3 regions of the Marinobacter halotolerans genome follow, and region 2 is predicted to be linked to each of the others. Evidence: predicted binding sites of a transcription regulator. Region 2 holds the regulator's gene; each other region holds the start of a gene.
What was found. The regulator sigma-54, encoded in region 2, starts transcription at its own class of promoters, with help from an activator protein. The targets are predictions, from matches to a motif close to ANTGGCATNNANNTTGCTNT.
Positions count from the first base shown of each region.

Region 1: FPL19_RS08730 (circularly permuted type 2 ATP-grasp protein) is a predicted target of sigma-54. The motif match lies at 1,801-1,820, and genes of this name have one in related genera.
Region 3: FPL19_RS13805 (PEP-CTERM sorting domain-containing protein) is a predicted target of sigma-54. The motif match lies at 3,148-3,167, and genes of this name have one in related genera.

Region 1 is NZ_VMHP01000001.1:1,893,528-1,900,195, reverse strand. It holds gene FPL19_RS08740 (MotB family protein) at 1-270, shown strand, start outside; gene FPL19_RS08735 (ammonium transporter) at 480-1,688, shown strand; gene FPL19_RS08730 (circularly permuted type 2 ATP-grasp protein) at 1,905-3,338, shown strand; gene FPL19_RS08725 (alpha-E domain-containing protein) at 3,332-4,270, shown strand; gene FPL19_RS08720 (transglutaminase family protein) at 4,267-5,052, shown strand; gene FPL19_RS08715 (proteasome-type protease) at 5,151-5,876, shown strand; gene FPL19_RS08710 (lipocalin-like domain-containing protein) at 5,888-6,668, opposite strand, start outside.
Region 2 is NZ_VMHP01000001.1:262,913-269,580, forward strand. It holds gene FPL19_RS01135 (KpsF/GutQ family sugar-phosphate isomerase) at 1-213, shown strand, start outside; gene FPL19_RS01140 (KdsC family phosphatase) at 213-806, shown strand; gene lptC (LPS export ABC transporter periplasmic protein LptC) at 803-1,393, shown strand; gene lptA (lipopolysaccharide transport periplasmic protein LptA) at 1,377-1,940, shown strand; gene lptB (LPS export ABC transporter ATP-binding protein) at 1,918-2,643, shown strand; gene FPL19_RS01160 (RNA polymerase factor sigma-54) at 2,802-4,340, shown strand; gene hpf (ribosome hibernation promoting factor) at 4,374-4,682, shown strand; gene ptsN (PTS IIA-like nitrogen regulatory protein PtsN) at 4,807-5,277, shown strand; gene rapZ (RNase adapter RapZ) at 5,305-6,186, shown strand; gene FPL19_RS01180 (HPr family phosphocarrier protein) at 6,191-6,460, shown strand; gene mgtE (magnesium transporter) at 6,561-6,668, shown strand, end outside.
Region 3 is NZ_VMHP01000002.1:750,204-756,871, reverse strand. It holds partial or broken gene FPL19_RS17855 (PEP-CTERM sorting domain-containing protein) at 153-233, shown strand; gene FPL19_RS13815 (PEP-CTERM sorting domain-containing protein) at 729-1,391, shown strand; gene prpD (2-methylcitrate dehydratase) at 1,512-2,996, opposite strand; gene FPL19_RS13805 (PEP-CTERM sorting domain-containing protein) at 3,213-3,851, shown strand; gene FPL19_RS13800 (PEP-CTERM sorting domain-containing protein) at 3,925-4,809, opposite strand; gene prpF (2-methylaconitate cis-trans isomerase PrpF) at 4,912-6,096, opposite strand; gene acnD (Fe/S-dependent 2-methylisocitrate dehydratase AcnD) at 6,093-6,668, opposite strand, start outside.

The DNA of each region.
Region 1 (6,668 bases), 1.6 Mb from region 2:
GCCAATGTGTTGCTGGCCCGCGGTCAACTGGAGGCAGACCGGGTCAGCGTCACCGGCAAGGCCGACACCCAGCCCCTGGTGCCCAACACATCTGCTGCAAACCGGGCCCGAAACCGACGGGTCGAGATCATCCTCGACCTGTCCGACAAGGTTCAGGAGGAGATTCTGCGGCTTAGGGAACTGATTGGCTCCGCGCCCTCTGGTCAACAGGAGCCGCTTCTCGAGCCCACCATAGAACCGGGCCCCTCCGGCAATCGGATCTCCTGGTAGCGCACCATAAAAGCCCACATTCGCTCATTGCGCACTACTTTCGTGCGCTTTCGAGCTTAATGTAATGGCGCTTCTACCCAACGATCTCTCTTAGCCCCCGAACTTCCTGCCTATGCATTATTTTGGAACATCTATTGCTTAGCTTGCCCTCTTTGAATGCATTGTCGCCCCCGGGGCACGTCGTTTAACCATTCAGGAGAGATCACCCAGTGGATATCACCAGTGCAGTTCACACGCTGACCGAAAGCGCCAACACGCTGTTCATTCTTATCGGCGCCATTATGGTGCTGGCGATGCACGCCGGCTTTGCCTTCCTCGAAGTCGGCACCGTACGGCACAAGAACCAGGTTAATGCCCTGGTCAAGATCATGACCGACTTCGGCGTCTCCGCCGTGATGTACTTTTTTATCGGCTACTACGTGGCCTACGGCAGCCACTTCATGACCGGTGCCAGCGAGCTTACCGCCAGCAACGGTTACGAACTGGTGAAGTTCTTCTTTTTGATGACCTTTGCCGCGGCCATTCCCGCGATCGTCTCCGGTGGCGTCGCCGAACGCGCCCGCTTCTACCCAATGCTGATTGCATCTGCAGTGATCGTCGGTTTTGTCTATCCGTTTTTCGAAGGCATGATCTGGAACGGCAACTACGGTTTCCAGGGCTGGCTGGAGAACCAGTTTGGTGCACCTTTCCATGACTTCGCCGGCTCCGTTGTAGTGCACGCCGTCGGTGGCTGGATCGCCCTGGCCGCCGTTCTACTGCTGGGAGCCCGTAACGGACGTTATCGCAACGGCCGGGTGGTGGCCTTCGCCCCGTCCAGCATCCCCTTCCTGGCCCTTGGCGCCTGGATTCTGACCGTCGGCTGGTTCGGTTTTAACGTGATGTCTGCCCAGACCATGGACGGCATCAGCGGCCTGGTCGCCGTCAACAGCCTGATGGCCATGGTAGGCGGCGTGCTGGTTGCCATGTTTGTGGGCCGGAAGGACCCCGGCTTCATTCACAACGGTCCGCTCGCCGGCCTGGTGGCTGTCTGTGCAGGCTCCGACCTGATGCACCCTGTCGGTGCACTGATCACCGGTGGCGTTGCCGGTGCGCTCTTCGTCTTTCTGTTTGACTGGGCTCAGGACCGGATCGAGCGCCTGGACGATGTACTGGGTGTCTGGCCGCTTCATGGCGTCTGTGGTGTCTGGGGTGCAATCGCCTGCGGCATCTTCGGCCAGGAAGCCCTGGGTGGCCTTGGCGGCGTCAGCCTGACCTCCCAGATCATCGGCTCCATTGCCGGCGTCGCGGTGGCTTTCATCGGTGGCCTGGCGGTCTACGGTGCGGTCAAGGCCGTTTCCGGCATCCGCCTCACCGAAGAGGAAGAATTCAACGGCGCCGACCTGAGCATCCACCGCATCGGTGCCAACGCCACTGATTAATCCTTTTTCCTCCCTTCGGGGGAGTGAGCCACGCGCGCCACTCCCCCCGTTTTTGACAAAGCCCCTGTCTGCTCCTTTACTGAAGTCTGAGGTCTGCCCGCCAAATGCAAATACTGGCCCACCATTTGCTGCGGTTTTACACAGAACTTTCTAACGAACTGAAACCGGATATCAGACACGGCGTCATAAACGCCGCCAAGGGAGAAGTGTGTAACCATGCTGATAAAAACTCCGGAGGACGGTCTCTACGACGAGCTGTTCGACCCCAACAATCGCGTCCGCCCTCACTACCGAACCCTCGAGAACTGGTTGATCAACTCGGACGAGGATCTGATCGCTGAAAAGCGCCGTGAAGCCAATGTGCTGTTCCAGCGTCTGGGCATCACCTTCAACGTCTATGGCCAGGATGAGGGCACGGATCGTCTCATCCCCTTCGACCTGATCCCCAGGGTCATCTCTGCTTCGGACTGGCACAAGCTGCAGAGTGGTCTGCGCCAAAGGGTGAATGCGCTCAACCGCTTCCTGCATGATATCTACCACAACTTCGACATCGTAAAAGCGGGAGTCATCAACGCCGAGCAGGTATTTGCCAACCCCCAGTACCAGCCCGGGATGCAGAACCTGAAACTGCCCCGCAACCTCTACTCCCATATCGCCGGCATCGACCTGATCCGCAACAACGACGGCGATTTTTACGTGCTGGAAGACAACCTGCGCTGCCCGAGCGGCGTATCCTATATGCTGGAAAACCGCCGGATGATGATGCGGCTTTTTCCGGAACTTTTTGCGGAAGCACCGGTGGCCCCGGTGGATCATTACCCGGCGCTGTTGGGTGAAACCCTGCGGGCCGCATCACTGAAGCCCAACCCCACCGTCGCGGTCCTGACACCGGGCCGCTTCAACAGTGCCTATTTCGAGCACGCCTTCCTGGCCCGCCAGATGGGCGTGGAACTCGTGGAAGGTGCCGACCTGTTCGTGCGCAAGAACAAGGTCTTCATGAAGACCACCATCGGGCCCCAGCAGGTGGATGTCATCTATCGCCGGATTGACGATGACTTCCTGGATCCTCTGTCCGGCAACCCGCACTCCATGCTGGGCGTGCCCGGCCTTTACGGCGCCTACCGCAGTGGCAACGTAGTGCTGGCCAACGCCATGGGCACCGGCGTGGCGGACGACAAGTCCATTTATCCCTACGTCCCGGACATGATCCGCTTTTACCTGAGCGAGGAGCCGATTCTGAAAAACGTGCCAACCTGGCAGTGCCGCAAACCCAAGGATCTGAAATACGTGCTGGAGCACCTGCCGGAACTGGTAGTCAAGGAAGCCCAGGGCGCAGGCGGCTACGGCATGCTGATCGGGCCCAGAGCCTCCAAGAAGGAAATCAGTCATTTCCGCGACCTGTTGAAAGCAAAGCCCCATCACTACATCGCCCAGCCGACTCTCAGTCTCTCTACCTGCCCCACGTTTGTGGAGGAGGGGATCGCACCAAGACACCTCGACCTCAGGCCCTTTGTATTGAGCGGCAAGAAAGTCCAGATGGTGCCCGGTGGACTTACAAGGGTGGCATTGAAGGAAGGCTCATTGGTGGTGAACTCGTCCCAGGGCGGCGGAACGAAGGACACCTGGGTGCTGGAGGACGACTTATGCTGAGCCGCGACGCATCCAGCCTGTTCTGGATGGCCCGCTATCTGGAACGCGCTGAATCCCAGGCCCGCCTGCTGGACATCAGCCTGACCATGGCGCTGATCGATGTTCCGGAAGACCGGGAAGAGCAGCTATCCGTGCCTCTGCTGGTCACCGGCACGTCCGGGGAATTCGAAAAACTCTACGGCGATGTGACCCCCCAGAACCTGATCGACTTCATGCTGCTGGATGACCGCCATCCCGCCAGCGTGTTCAACATCATTCAAAGCGCCCGGGACAACGCACTTCATGTACGCGGCAGCCTGTCCGCAGACGTGTGGGAAAGCATCAACCTGTCGTACATTGAAATGAAGGAGTTACGCAAGACTGGCGTTACTGAATCCAATGCCAGCCAGATCTTTGACTGGACCCGGGCCCGCTCCCACATCTTCCGGGGCGCCGCCTATGGCACTCTGCTTCGAACCGACGCCTTTCATTTCATGCGTCTGGGTACGTTTATCGAAAGAGCCGACACCACCGCCCGGGTGCTGGACATCCGGCATGAAATGGCCAGCGCATCCCATAACGAGCACGCGACCCGCTCCTTTTTCGAGTGGACCGCACTGCTGCATTCACTGGCGGCATTCGAAGCCTACCAACAGATTTACGGCCCCAACATATTGCCGCTGAACGTCGCCGAACTGTTGATACTGGAGCTGGACGTACCCCGTTCCCTGCACGCCTGCCTGCATGAAATTGTGGCACTGCTGGAACTTGTCGACAGCGGTGATGCCAGGAGAGCCAGACGAATGGCCAACAGCCTGTACGCCAATATTCATTACGGCGACCGGGACTACATAGCCGAACGTGGCCTGCACGAATACCTGACCGACTTCCTGGAGCGGATTCAGGACATTTCCGCACAGATCCAGAAGGACTATATGGGGTGGCAGGCATGAAACTGAAAATTCGCCACGAAACGACCTATACCTATGACGAACCCACCCAGACCAGCATCCAATACCTGAGGCTGACGCCCCGCAACACGCCCCAGCAGCGTATTCTTGCCTGGAATCTGCGTACCCCCGGCGACACCAGCATGATGACGGACGGATTCGGCAACCAGGTTACCGTGATGACCATGGACAAACCGGTTTCCGAAATCACGCTGACGGCAGAGGGCATCGTAGACCTGACGGGCAAGCCTCTGACCAAGGATGATTCACCCTTCCCGCCGGAAGTTTTCCTGCGTCCAACGCCGCTGACTGAAGTGAACAAGCCTATCAAGCAGTTTGCCAAGCAGTTCTCTGCGAACAAACGCAGCCTGGTGCGAATGATGAACCGGATCCTGGAACACATCGAGTTCATGCCCGGCGCTACCACCGTCACCCACACCGCGGCGGAAGCCTTTGACCAGAAACGGGGGGTGTGTCAGGACCATACCCACGTGTTTATCGCCTGCTGCCGGTACATCGGCGTGCCAGTGCGTTATGTCAGTGGCTATATCCATACCAACAGCGAAGACCACCTGGCCACTCATGCCTGGGCAGAGGTCTGGCTGGGCCGCAACTGGCACACCTTTGACGTGGTGAACCTGCTGAACGTGGCAGAAAGCCATATCAAACTGGCGACGGGTCTGGATTATCTGGATGCGGCGCCGGTAAGAGGAATGCGCAGCGGGGGCGGGACCGAGCGTCTTCACACCAGAGCGTGGGTCACCCCCGCAAGTGAGAGTCAGTAACCGGGCAAAGCCGATTAAAAAGACGAACGCGCCGCATGATTTCTCTGAAAAACCGGGTAAACTGACGCCGTTCAGTCTGTTCCCGAGGATACCCGCTTATGACCTATTGTGTGGCGATGCGACTGGCCGATGGCCTTGTATTCGCATCCGATTCCCGCACCAATGCAGGTTTCGACCAGATTTCCACGTTCCGGAAAATGCACGTCTTTGAGCAGGAAGGAGAGCGCGAACTGGTTATACTGTCCGCCGGTAACCTTGCCACAAGCCAGAGCGTGATCAGCCTGCTGGATAAACGAAGCGGCACCAAGGATCTCAACCTGCTGAACGCCCCCTCCATGTTCGAGGCAGCCGAGCTTGTAGGGCAGACCATGCGGGAAGTCATCCGACGGGACAATCCAGACGGCAAGATCAGCCACGTGGATTTCAGCTGCTCGATGATTCTGGGCGGGCAGATTCGCGGCGAGAATCCACGGCTGTTCAACGTCTACCCGGAGGGCAACTTTATCGAGGCCACCCGGGAAACCCCCTACTTCCAGATTGGCGAATCCAAGTACGGCAAACCGATACTCGACCGGATAATGAGTTTCGATACGCCTCTGGAGCGGGCCTACCAGTGCGCGCTGATTTCCTTCGACTCCACCATGAAAAGCAACCTCTCAGTGGGCATGCCGCTGGATGTGGCGATCTATCGTAATGATCAGCTCAAACCCTGCTTCATTGAACAGGTCGACGACCACAACGATTACTTCCATCAGTTGCGGGCCGATTGGCATCGCGGCCTCCAGACGCTGTTCAGCGACCTGAAACCGCCCACCATTCGCTGATCTGCACGGGCTTATCGTCCATAGCCGGTCAGCTCCATATAGCCCACACCAGCATGGGAGCCTTCCACGGTCACCGGGCTTTCCCAGTAGGGGTAAAGCCCGTCGTTCCAGTACTGGCCGGGCGGTGCCGACACGCTGACATCCACACCATGATCGGGTATCTGTAGCCGGAACTGTCCTGGGACACGGCCGTTTTCAGAGGTCCGCCAATCCCTCCCGGTGAGCTCAATCTGGTCCGGCTCCAGCGACGTCACCGAGCCATCCGGCGCAATCCAGCTGCCGGAGAGAAAATTCCGTTCATCCTCACGCAAACGGAAGGCCATCAGCTTGTGGCCGTCCTCAAGATGCAGTGCAAACCAGTCCCAGCCCTGCTGGCCGGTTTTCAACAACTGACTGCTCCACTCCCGATCGAACCAACCCCGGCCGGAGACGTCCACGGCCTTGCCCCCGACGGTAACCGTTCCGGCAATCCGGATGTCCACCAGACTGAAATACATGGAGCCCTCGCCAGTAGCCGATTTGGCACTGAAACCCTGGTCGCCATGGGCTACCGGATTGCCACTGATTTGAAGGGAAAGGTCGTAGGACCAGCTGTCCGCCTCTACCTGCAAACGCCACAACCCGTCTTCGGAAGACTCAGCAAGTTGCCAATCGTCGAGCCAGACCGCCAGAGGGTCGGCGCGGGCCCCGGCATGGCCGACGTCTCCCCGGGCCAGTTTTTCGGCGAAATAGTGCCGGCCGTCGAAGCTCACTGCGGCGTGGGCCATCCAGGCCGCCTCCAATGGCCAGTTT
Region 2 (6,668 bases):
CGAACCCTGGACCGCTCGATCGACATCCATTCAACTGCAATCAGTGATGTGATGACACGCAATGGTCGCACCATCCATGAAGACCAGCTGGCAGCGGAGGCACTGAATATGATGGAAGAGCTGAAGATCAACGCCTTGCCCGTTATTGACCGTAATGGCCTGCTGACCGGCGCGATCAACATGCACGACCTGCTACGGGCCGGAGTGATCTGATGGCCGCAAAAACGCCAGGCCTCCGCCCCCAATGGCCCGAAGCCATTCTCCAGAAAGCCGCCGGCATAAGGCTGCTGGCTCTGGATGTGGACGGCATCATGACCGATGGCAAACTCTACTTCACTGCCAGTGGCGATGAAATGAAAGGCTTCAATATCCTCGATGGCCTGGGAATGAAGCAGGTCATGGCTGCAGGCATCGAACTTGCCGTAATTACCGGCAGGCGCTCCCCCCTTACCGAAAAACGCATGACCGACCTGAGCATTTCCAACCTGATGCAGGGCCGGGAGGATAAAAAAGTTGCACTCCAGGAACTGGCCAATCGTTTGAACATTGAGCCCGCCGCCATTGCCTATATGGGGGACGATCTGCCAGACCTGCCCGCCATCCTCTACGCCGGTCTGGGCGTGACGGTCCCCAATGGCCACTGGGCGGTGCGCGAATCGGCGGATCTGTGCACCGGTTCGGCGGGAGGCCAGGGTTCGGTGCGGGAACTTTGTGACCTGCTGCTGTTGGCCCAGGGAAAGCTGGACACTACCTTGCTTCCCTACCAGCAAGAAGATCAGATGCAGAATCAGGGATCGGATCAATGACCCTGGAAACCCTGATTCGCGGCCCAAAAACCCGGGCGCTGGCCCTGGTGGCGGTGATCGCGGCCCTGATCGTCATGCTCTGGCAGAGCGACGAACCTGTGCAGCCTATGGAAGCCGCAAAACTGCGGGGCGAAGCCGAGCCGGACGCCTTTGTGGTGGGCGGTCAGTTCCTGTCATTCAGCACCACCGGCCAACTGGCCATGCAAATAAAAAGCGAGCGGATCGAGCAATTTGAAGAAGACAGCATCTTCCGCATGCAACAGCCACGCGCCACACTGTTTGGGGAATCCGACGGTGCCACCTGGAAGCTGGAAGCGAAACAGGGCAGACTTCTTGAGACGCAGGGAATGATGTTCCTGACCGGTAACGTCGACATTACGCGGCTGTCGGATGAACGCGGCCCCCTGTCGCTCTCAACCGAAACGCTCACGCTGGACAACGAAGAACGCACGGCCTATACCGCTGACCCGGTCAGAATCAGCGATCCGCTCGGCATTACCCGCGCGACCGGCATGAAAGTCTGGATTGACGAACGCATACTCGAACTCAACGCTCAGGTGGAAGGACGTTATGAGCCCGGTAAATAGACATACACGCCGCAATCCCGGCATTCTGTTTTACCTTGTGCTGATGCTGTTGGCACCGCCGGTGGCTGCGTTCAATCTGGAGTCGGATACCCCCATCCGCGTCACTGCCGACACGGCCCGCCTGGATGACAGCAAGGGCGTTGCAACCTATACCGGTTCAGTAGAGATGACCCAGGGCGACATCCGCCTGACGGCCGAACGGGTCACCGTTACCCGAAGTGAGGAAGGCGTGAGCCGGATTCAGGCTTCAGGCCAGCCGGCCAGGTACCGGCAACCAGCCGTCGAAGGCCAGGGAGAAACCGATGCCCGCGCCCTGGAAATCCAGTGGTCGGCGGAGGACAACCGGGTCACTTTCAGAGGCGAGGCTGTGATTGAGCAGGGCGGAAACCTTTTTCGCGGGCAGGTCATTCATTATGATAGCGCCGAACGTATCGTGACCGCCGAGGGCTCCGACGAGTCCGGTGGTGGCGACGGCCGGGTGGAAATGGTTATTCAGCCACGCAGCACTGACAAGAAGGGACCGGATGGCAGTTCTGAGAGCCAGTAATCTGGCGAAAAGCTACAAGCAGAAAAAAGTGGTCATCGACGTCTCGTTGGAAATCAGAAGTGGCGAGATAGTCGGCCTCCTTGGCCCCAACGGCGCCGGCAAAACCACCTGTTTTTATATGATTGTCGGGCTTGTACCCGCCGACAACGGCCGCGTGACCATCGACAGCAAGGACATCACTCCCCTGCCCATGCATGGCCGCGCGCGCCAGGGCATCGGCTATCTGCCCCAGGAAGCCTCGGTATTTCGCAAACTGACCGTTCGCGACAACATCATGGCTATTCTGGAGACCCGATCAGAGCTGAAACGCAGTGAGCGGGAAGCCAAGGCCGAAGAACTGCTGGAAGAGTTTCACATCAACCACATTCGCGACAGCGTTGGCATGGCGCTGTCAGGCGGTGAGCGCCGGCGGGTGGAAATCGCCAGGGCCCTGGCCATGGAGCCGGCCTTCATACTGCTGGACGAACCCTTTGCCGGCGTAGACCCTATTTCCGTCAGCGACATCAAGCAGATTGTCCGCCACCTGAGGGACAAGGGCATAGGCGTTCTGATCACCGATCACAACGTGCGCGAAACCCTCGACATCTGCGAGAACGCCTACATTGTCAGCGGCGGACATATTATTGCCTCCGGCAACGCTGAGCAGATCCTCGCCAACCAGCAGGTCAAGGAAGTTTACCTTGGTAACGAGTTCAGGCTTTAGTATGAATCCCCGTGACAACAGGCACAGCAGCCAATTGTTTTGCCATCCGCAAGCAAGTACACTCGGCAAAGAACTTGCTTGGTATGGCAAGTTGCCAACATACATAGAGTTTTTGTCAACGCCTTGCACCTGAGAGACCGAGTGACGGACCCTGAATCATGGTTATGAAAGCCTCATTACAATTAAAGATGGGCCAGAGCCTGACCATGACGCCCCAGTTGCAACAGGCCATCCGCCTCTTGCAGCTTTCGACGCTAGACCTTCAGCAGGAAATCCAGCAGGCACTGGAATCCAACCCCATGCTGGAAACGTCCGAGGAAGAGGATCAGGTCGGTGATACCGCGGAGTCCGAGCGCGATGAACAGGACGCGGCGAATAACGAAGAGCACACAGCCAGCGCCGCGGAAACCGAGGCCTCCAGTGATTGGGACGAATCGGAAAACGGCCCGGACTGGGCATCGGAAACCGACAGTCCCGACACAATCCCGGATGACCTGCCCGTCGACACCGCCTGGGACGATATCTATCAGTCAGCTCCTGCCCCGGCCGCCCGAAACGACGACGAAAACGACCACGACTTCGAGACCCGCAACTCCCCGACCGAAACCCTGCGGGATCACCTGGAATGGCAGCTAAATCTCACACCACTGAGTGAGCGGGATCAGGCCATCGCCCACGCGCTACTTGATGCAGTGAACAACAACGGCTACCTCACCTCGCCACTGGAAGAAATCCACTCCGGCATGGTCGAGGAATCGGACGAAGACCCGCTGGAGCTGGACGAAGTCGAAGCCGTGCTTCACCGTCTGCAACATTTCGATCCGCCCGGTGTTTTCGCCCGGGATCTCCAGGAATGTCTACTGATCCAGCTGAATCAGCTCCCGCCCGATACACCCTGGTTGGCCCAGGCCAGACTGGTCATCACCCACTACATCAACCTGCTTGGCAACCGGGATTACGCGCAGCTTCTGCGGCGCAGTCGCCTGAAAGAAGATCAGCTTCGGGAAGTTCTGGCGCTGATCACGGCGCTGAATCCGCGCCCGGGAGACACCATTGATCAGGGCGAACCGGATTACGTCATCCCGGACGTCATTGTCAGGAAGCACAACGAGCGCTGGCGCGTGGAACTCAATCCTGAAATTGCCCCGCGCATTCGTGTGAATGCCAGCTATGCTTCACTTATCAAGCGTGCAGACAGCAGCGCCGACAACACCTACCTGCGGGATCAGCTGCAGGAGGCAAAATGGTTCATCAAAAGCCTGCAAAGCCGTAACGAAACCCTGCTAAAGGTGGCAACGCGTATTGTCGAGCACCAGCAGGGCTTTCTTGATCATGGCGAAGAGGCGATGAAACCGCTGATTCTGTCGGACATTGCCCAGGCGGTGGAAATGCATGAATCCACCATATCCCGGGTAACCACGCAGAAATACATGCATACCCCCAGGGGCATTTTTGAGCTCAAGTACTTTTTCTCAAGCCATGTCAGTACTGACGAGGGCGGCGAATGTTCCTCGACCGCCATACGGGCAATGATCAGGAAACTGATTTCAGCGGAAACGCCGAAAAAGCCATTGAGCGACAGCAAAATTGCAGCCATGCTAGGGGACCAGGGTATAAAAGTGGCCCGACGGACAGTGGCCAAGTACCGCGAGGCAATGCACATTCCTCCATCCAACGAAAGAAAGCGACTGGTGTAGGACTCACCCGTTCGCAGACAACAGGAGACGCCAATGCAACTCAATATTTCAGGCCATCACGTAGAACTGACTCCCGCACTGAAAGATTACGTTTCCGGAAAATTTGAAAAGCTAGAGCGTCACTTTGACCATATCAGCAACTGTCAGGTGACCCTTGAGGTTGAGAAAGTGCGGCAAATGGCGGAGGCGACCCTCCATGTGATTGGCGGTGAGATTCACGCAAAGGCTGAGAACGAGGATATGTACGCGGCGATTGACGCCCTGGTAGACAAGCTGGACAGACAGATACTCAAGCACAAAGAAAAGAATGTAGACCGGATGCACGGCAACGGCGCCCGCTAGGCAGACCGAAACCTGCATGTCACTAATCGAGCTGCGGCGCTGACTTACAAGCCATTGGCCTACTCGCCACCGGCTTTGAGTTGAAAGGTGCCGCAGCCTTTTTTTACGGAACTGACGTCGATTCATGACCGACACAACCCTGACCATCGAGAACATTCTCGCCCCGGAACTGACACTCTGCAGGGTGCCGGCCTCCAGTAAGAAGCGGGTAATGGAAACCATCGCGGAACAGATTCAGCACCGCGATGAAACCCTCAGCGACGCCCAGATATTCAATAATCTGGTCTCCAGAGAGCGACTGGGCAGCACCGGCATTGGCCAGGGTATCGCCATCCCCCACTGCCGTCTGGACGGGCTGGACCACGTCGTTGGCCTGCTGATGACACTGGAGGAAGGTGTCAGCTTCGATGCCATCGACAACCAACCGGTGGATCTTGTGTTTGCCCTCGTCGTACCGAAAGAGGCAACCAGTGAACACCTCGAGCTGCTGAGCCAGATTGCCGAGAAGTTCAATGATCGCGCCTTCTGTGACCATCTGCGTCAGTGTACGGATGGAGAAACGCTCTACCGGCAGATGCTCGCCGACAGCCCCTGAAATCTTTCGTCTTTGAGGTGACCCGGCATGAAACTGATCATTGTCAGCGGCCGCTCTGGTTCCGGTAAAAGTACAGTACTGCATGTACTCGAGGATCTGGGCTTTTACTGTATCGACAATCTGCCCATCGGCCTGCTGGTTCCTCTGATCCAGGAGGCGACCGGGCAGTCATCCGGCGGCAGGCTGGCCAAAATGGCGGTCAGCATCGATGCCCGTAACCTCTCCGGCGAACTCAGCAACTTTGAAAGCCTCTACCACAGCCTGCAGCAGACCGGTGTGACAGTCGAGATCATCTACCTGGATGCGGACGAACAATCCCTCCTCCAGCGTTTTCACGCCACACGCCGCAAACACCCTTTGAGCGATGACAGAACCTCCCTTCGGGAAGCCATTGGTAACGAAAAGCAGCTCCTGGAGCCCCTGTCCCGGCTGGCTGACCTTTATATCGAAACCACCGGCATGTCGATGTACGAGCTCCGCGACATGGTCAAACAGCGGGTTGCCGGTCGGCGGCAACAGGAACTGGCACTGCTGTTCCAGTCTTTCGGCTTCAAGCACGGGGTGCCTCTGGATTCGGATTTTGTGTTCGATGTCCGATGCCTGCCAAACCCCTATTGGGATACCGCCCTGCGGCGCTTCGTGGGCACGGATCAGCCGGTCATCGATTTTCTCGAAAAAGACCCGCTCAGCGGAAAAATGGTCGAAGATCTGACCGGCTATCTGGAGAACTGGCTACCGGCCTTCGCCGACAGCAACCGGAGCTACATGACCATCTCCATCGGCTGCACCGGCGGCCAACACCGGTCGGTCTATATCTGTGAACAGCTCAGCCGCTATTTCCAGGGCAAGTACAGCAACGTCCAGGTTCGCCACACCGAACTTCCGCATCTGCAAAGCCGGGAAACCTGATTCTATGGTTCGCCGCACCATCACCATTATCAACAAGCTGGGGCTGCATGCCAGGGCCGCCGCCAAACTGGTCGCCACCGCCTCGGAGTACGAAAGCTCCGTGCACATCAGCCGCAACGGCAGGAAGGTAGATGCAAAAAGTATCATGCCCGTGATGATGCTGGCCGCCAGTCAGGGTGTGGAAGTAGAGCTGATTGCCGAAGGCAATGACGAAGACCGGGCAGTTGAAGCTCTGGCGGCCCTGATCAACGATTATTTTGGCGAAGGCGAATAGAGGCCGCGCACAGCGCTCTACGATATTCACCTACAACTCTTTCTCACCAGGCCAGCCTAACTCCGCTATAATGCGAGAGTTTTCTGACTGCGGGTGCTCTATGACCGATATCCTTGAAAAAAGCCAGGCTCGCCAACGCCTTCGCTCACTGAGCGAAGCGCTGGACAGTGGCGCGCTCAAGCAGGTCGCCCGTATCCTGAACGGGGGC
Region 3 (6,668 bases), on a different contig from region 2:
GCCCGATTGGATGCGAAGTTGACGAAGGCTATAACTACAACACTTCACTCGGTGCAGGAACCTATTCCATCGAGATGGTGTCCTATCAAGTCGGCTCAGGCACTGATACAACGTCTAACCCATTCGGTTTACTGTACTCCGGCAAGATTACTGAAGTACCAGAGCCTGGCACACTGGCTTTGCTGGGTCTCGGCCTGGCAGGACTTGGGCTGGCTCGCCGGCGCAAAGCCTGATTCCAGCTCTAGCCACTGCGGTTACAAAACCCCACTGAGGTGGGGTTTTTACGTTATGTTCCAGTGAGCTTAAATCACAAATAACCCCACGAACTCATTCACCGATATTTGCTCAAGCACCCCCCCACGACAGGCTTCCAGAATGCGCTCGCAGTGCTGCGGCGGGAACCGGGTTCGCAGGTTGGCGGCGAATTTCGCTTCCAGCTCTCGCCTGCCCTCCTCTCTGCGCCGGCGGTCGATTTCAGGGTAGGTCTGGTGGAACCCGTCTTCGTGATGTTCAGCAGTTGGCGAACCGAAGATGATACGAATAGCGCATGCAAATCAATGTGACATTCGTGAAGGTGTGCATTCATGTCGACATTATTTACACATACAACAAACTTTTATTTGGAAAATAACCTACGTTACTGATTTCACCTTGTTAATGTAGTCTTGGATCAATAATTGCCCCATTTGGAATGAATCCATTGCAAGCAACACGGACGGAGAACCAACATGTTTTTTTCTGCTAACCGAACAGGCCCAACATTTCTTCTCACGGCGGTCCTGGCAGCATCTCCCAGCATCGCGATGTCGACTCTACTCTTTGAGAGCAATAACCTCGATCGCACTTTTAATGTTGGAGGAAATCAAGGAATCATTTCGTTTTTCGAGGTTGACCAAAGAACCAACCTGACCAGTTTTTCTATTGAGTTTGACCTTTCCGAGAATGCCGACGTCAATTTTGTGATCTATGACGTTGATCAGGGACCAAACTCGAACAGTGGGACCTTGCTGTACCAAGGGGAGAAGTCTTTCGCGGACGATGGTTTGACGTTCAAACAGTCAGATGCACTGTCGCTGTTCCTGGAAACAGGCAAGACATACGGGCTTGGCTTAACGACAAATATATCGACACGTGTTTCTTATTACTTCAGCCAGGGTGGCAAAGAAGAAAACGGTATCCGTTCACTGGAAGAAAACCAGAATTTAACCGGGTTTTCTTTCCCTGAATTCAACTCTAGTGGCAGCATCGAAATAAGGACACAAATATTCGGCAACCAGGACGCGCAGGAAGAGACACCTCCCACGGTTTCCGTTCCCGAACCGGGTACATTGGCGATGTTCAGCCTCGGTTTAATTGGACTGGGAGTCCTTCGCCGAAAAAAATCCAGCTGAAATGTTTTTTGGTAAGGGTCCCCGATAAGCTCGGGGATTTCTCGAATGCTCAACGGTAATCCCCCCCAAAAAAAAGCCGCAGTTCGGGATTCCGGGTCAGGATTATGCGTTCCAGTGAGCTTAAATCACAAATAATCCCACGAACTCATTCACCGACATTCGCTCAAGCACCACTCCCCCACGGCAAGCCTCCAGAATGCGCTCGCAGTGCTGCGGCGGGAAACGGGTCCTCAGGTTATTTGCGAATTTCGCTTCCAGCTCCGGCATGCCTTCCTCTCTGCGCCGGCGGTGTCCGATGGGGTACTCCACAGCTACCTGATCCGTGCTGCTTCCATCAGTGAAAAACACCTGTACAGCATTGGCGATCGAACGTTTGTCCGCCTCCAGATATTCCTGGGTGTACCGGGGATCTTCCACGACTTCCATCACGTCCCGAAGGCGATCGATTTCCGGATGGGTCTGGTGAAATTCGTCTTCATAGTGTTCAGCGGTTAGCGAACCGAATATCAGCGGGACGGCCGTCATGTATTGCAGGCAGTGGTCCCGGTCCGCCGGGTTGGCCAGCTTGCCCTGCTTGGAGATGATGCGGATGGCGGATTCGTGGGTGGTGATCACGATCTTCTGAATCTCATCAAGCCGGCCCTTCACCTGGGGGTGCAGCTGAACAGCCGCTTCGGCCGCGGTCTGGGCGTGGAACTCTGCTGGAAACGAAATCTTGAACAGGATGTTCTCCATCACGTAGGAGCCGAAGTCCTGTGGTAAAGAAAATTGACGCTTGTCGTCCGGCTTCAGCTTCTGGTCTTTGTTGGTCTTGCTGAACAATACATCGTAGAAGCCCCACTGGGGCGCGGTCAGGGCACCCGGTACGCCCATTTCGCCCCGCATGGCCATGTCCGCAAGCCTTACCGCCCGAGAGGTTGCATCACCAGCCGCCCAGGATTTACGGGAGCCGGCGTTGGGCGCATGCCGATAGGTTCGCAACGACTGGCCATCCACCCAGGCGTGGGACAGGGCGGACAACATCTGGTCGCGGTTGGCGCCCATGAGCTTGGCGCAGACGGCCGTAGAGGCCACCTTCACCAATACCACGTGATCCAGCCCGACGCGGTTAAAGGAGTTTTCCAGCGCTAGCACGCCCTGGATCTCGTGGGCCATGATCATGGCTTCCAGCACTGATTTTACGGTGATTGGCGCGTAGCCCTCCGCAATGCGCTTCTGGGAGAGATGGTCCGCAACCGCCAGAATGCCGCCCAGGTTATCCGAGGGATGCCCCCACTCTGCTGCCAGCCAGGTGTCGTTGTAATCCAGCCAGCGAATAATACAGCCAATGTCCCAGGCGGCTTTCACTGGGTCCAGTCGGAACTGGGTGCCTGGCACTCGCGCGCCGTGGGGAACCAGCGTGCCTTCCACGAGTGGCCCCAGATGTTTGGTGCATTCCGGGAAGCGCAGGGCCAGCAGCCCGCAGCCAAGGGTGTCCATCAGGCAGTAGCGGGCCGTGTTCCAGGCTTCCTCACTGCTTATGCGGTAATTAAGGGTGTAATCGGCGATTTGCTGGATCACCTGATCGTAATCAGGGCGTTGGTTCTGTTCGGCGTTGGTGGTCATACGCTGGATACTCCTGCGATTGGCACTACTATCAGCCTAGACTATTTGGCCGCTGAGTTCAGCGAACCCAGATACGTCGGTTTTATTTACACTTCCTGGAGTAGCTTGACCAGGAAACCCCCTAGAGCCATGTTTTAAATAGATTTATTTTCTTGGCTTCAAACTTGCTTAGACGACTGGGTTGGTAGTATCCCCATGAAGTCAACGGAGTAAGTTATGAAAACATCCCATCAAATCCTCGCCGGCGCCGCCCTGAGCCTTTTTGCCAGTGTTGCCTCTGCGACCGTGATCATCGACGGTTCCACACAGGGTTATTACAACAATAATCTGGGCGATCTTTATTCAACCTACGATGGATCAGACCCGGTTTATTTCCCTGCACCAAACGTTTCTGAGGGTGACCCGCTTCAAAATCCGCTGAGCGAGCCGACTCTGGATTCAACCCCAGCGCTGGGCAACTGGCTGACCGATCCTGCGAATCTCTCGGCTAATTGGTCAGGATTGATGGACATTCCCGCTACATGGACCGTGAACCACGAGACTGCGATCATCTATGAGTTCGAACTCACCGAGTCTGCCACAGTGACGGTTGATATCGGAATCGACAACGGAATCTATGCCTGGATCAACGGCGGCTACGTTTTTGGTGCCATGGCACCCGGTGGCGACTTCGCTGGGGAGTATTCGTTTGGAACAACCCTGGGCGCTGGCACCCACTACCTGCAGCTGCTTAGAGAAGATCACGGCGGCCGTACCGGCTTCAGCATCACCGCCACAGCGGTTCCGGAGCCAGCAACCCTGGCCCTGATGGGGCTTGGCCTGCTGGGCCTCGGCCTCTCACGCCGCAAGGCCTGAGATTTCATGGCTACAACAAAAACCGGGGCAACTGCCCCGGTTTTCCGTACCACTTAAACAAAACCAATCTGCATCACGCCGCCCTGCGCGACATACCTCTCACACTCAGAAGCCCTGTCAGGCCTAGCGCAAAAAGCGCCAGAGTGCCGGGCTCAGGAACGTCCACAACCAGAGGTTCCACACTCAGTTCAACATAGTCAAATGCGGTGTAAGGCTCCCTTGGAGCGTCGAAGTTTACAGCTACCTCGCCACCCCAGATGCCACTGCCAGTGTTTGTGAACACGTCATAGAAATCCAGAGTGGCGAATGCGCCCTGAATCAACCCATCGTTGGAGCTGTTGTTCTGCGGAGTGACGCCAATTGTTTTACTGCCAGACGCAAAAACAAAGTCGATAGCGGCCGGAGTAACGTCATAGTCCGCGAAGACCATGTTAAAGAAGATGGGTGTCCCAGCCAAAATGTCTGACTGTGATACTTCGAAAAGGAAAGAGAAACCAGGCTGGTTTGGCAGGCTTGTGGACGAACCCGCAGGGAAAGTACCTCCGCTACCTGACGTTCCATCGTTTGCGTTATACACCTGGTTGCTCGAGGAAGACGAATCGTAACTGGTGGACAGGCTGATATCGGTAAACTCTGTGCCCTGGGTTCCCGTATCTGTAAAACCAGTGCCTGACACAGACTCCCCATTACGATTATCGAAATCGTCACCGGAACCGGTCGCAACGGTGCTGTCGCCATTGTGGCTGGGCAAGACATCCGTAGGACCCAGATGGCCATCTGAATTCCGATCGGCTGCGCCACCATCACCGGTGAGGCTCGCGAAATTGGGGTCAGCGTCATAGCCAAACCCGTCGTTGTCACCGATCCTGATTTCTGAAAACGGCACAGCGGCTGCACTGCCGGCAAAGAGGCTGAAACTAACCGCTGCGGCAAGTTTTTTTGCGTTGTGATTCATCATTGTCACTTCCTCCGTGATTTCCATTGATGAATTCTTCACAACGCAAAAACCAAACCAGATAAAGGAAAGCGCCCTATGTCAGATATTTACAAAGCAGGCGTTTTATTCACCTGTTAAAAAATCTGACGCGGGAATCCGCACCGAGCCCTCCATCAAAATCCGGGCACTTCGGCTCATGATCGCCTTCTTCACCGCCCAGTTACCGTCAGTGATCTCTGCCTCTGCGCCTACTTTCAGGGTTCCGGACGGATGACCGAACACGACTTCAGTGCGGTCCCCGCCACCGGCGGCGAGGTTCACCACGGTTCCGGGAATGGCTGCGGCGGTGGCAATCGCCACGGCGGCGGTTCCCATCATCGCGTGATGGAGTTTGCCCATGGAGAGCGCCCGCACTAGCAGGTCCACGTCGTCTGCATTGATCTGTTTGCCGCTGGAAGCCTGGTAATCGGTCGGTTCCGCGACAAACGCAATCTTCGGCGTGTGCTGCCGGCTTGCTGCCTGTTCGATGTTGTCTATCAGACCCATTCTTACCGCACCGTGGGCACGAATGGTTTCAAATGTCTCCAGCACGCCCGGGTCGTTGTTGATGTCCTCCTGCAATTCGGTGCCTTTGAAGCCGATGGCTTCGGCGTTGAGGAAGATGGTGGGAATGCCGGCGTTGATCATGGTCGCCTGCAGCGAGCCCAGGCCGGGCACTTCGAGATCGTCGATCAGGTTGCCGGTGGGGAAAATGGCGCCCTCGCCGTCCGCCGGGTCCATGAATTCCACCTTGATTTCTGCCGCCGGGAAAGTCACGCCGTCCAACTCAAAATCGCCGGTTTCCTGCACTTCGCCGTTGGTGATGGGCACATGGGAAATGATCGTTTTGCGAATATTGGCCTGCCAGATACGTACCGTGCAGGTGCCGTTCTCCGGAATGCGGTCCGGGCTAACAAATCCGCCGCTAATGGCAAAGGCCCCGACAGCGGCGCTCAGGTTGCCGCAGTTGCCGCTCCAGTCGACGAAGGGTTTGTCGATGGAGACCTGGCCGAACAGGTAGTCGACATCGTGGTCCGGCTCGGTAGGCGCCGCCAGAATCACCGCTTTGCTGGTGCTGGAGGTGGCGCCGCCCATGCCGTCGGTGTGTTTCTGGTAGGGGTCAGGGCTGCCGATGACCCTCAGAAGCAGTTCATCCCGCGCTTTGCCGGGCTGCTGTGCAATCTCAGGTAAATCCTGCAGGCGAAAGAAAACGCCTTTTGACGTGCCGCCGCGCATATAGGCGGCGGGGATTTTTATCTGGGGTTTCATGCCGCTCCCTCCGACTGGAGGAAATCTTCGGCAAAGCGCTGCAGCACACCGCCCGCCCTGTAGATCGACACTTCCTCCGCCGTATCCAGCCTGCAGATTACCGGCACGCGTTCGGATTCGCCGCTCGCACGGTGAATGGTCAGTACCAGTTCCGCCCTTGGCGACACGGCGCCTTCCACATCGAAGGTTTCGGTGCCATCGATTTTCAGCGTATGGCGCGTGGTGCCCTCCTTGAACTGCAGCGGCATCACGCCCATGCCCACCAGGTTTGTGCGGTGGATGCGTTCGAAGCCTTCTGCCACGATGGCTTCCACACCCGCCAGGGCGACGCCCTTGGCGGCCCAGTCGCGGGAGGAGCCCTGGCCGTAGTCGGCGCCGGCGATGATGATCAACGGCTGCTTGCGGTCCATGTAGGTTTCAATGGCCTCCCACATGCGGGTGACCTTGCCTTCCGGTTCGATCCGCGCCAGGGAACCCTGCTTCACCTTGCCGTTTTCATCCCGGACCATTTCATTGAACAGTTTCGGGTTGGCAAAGGTGGCGCGCTGGGCTGTCTCGTGGTCACCACGGTG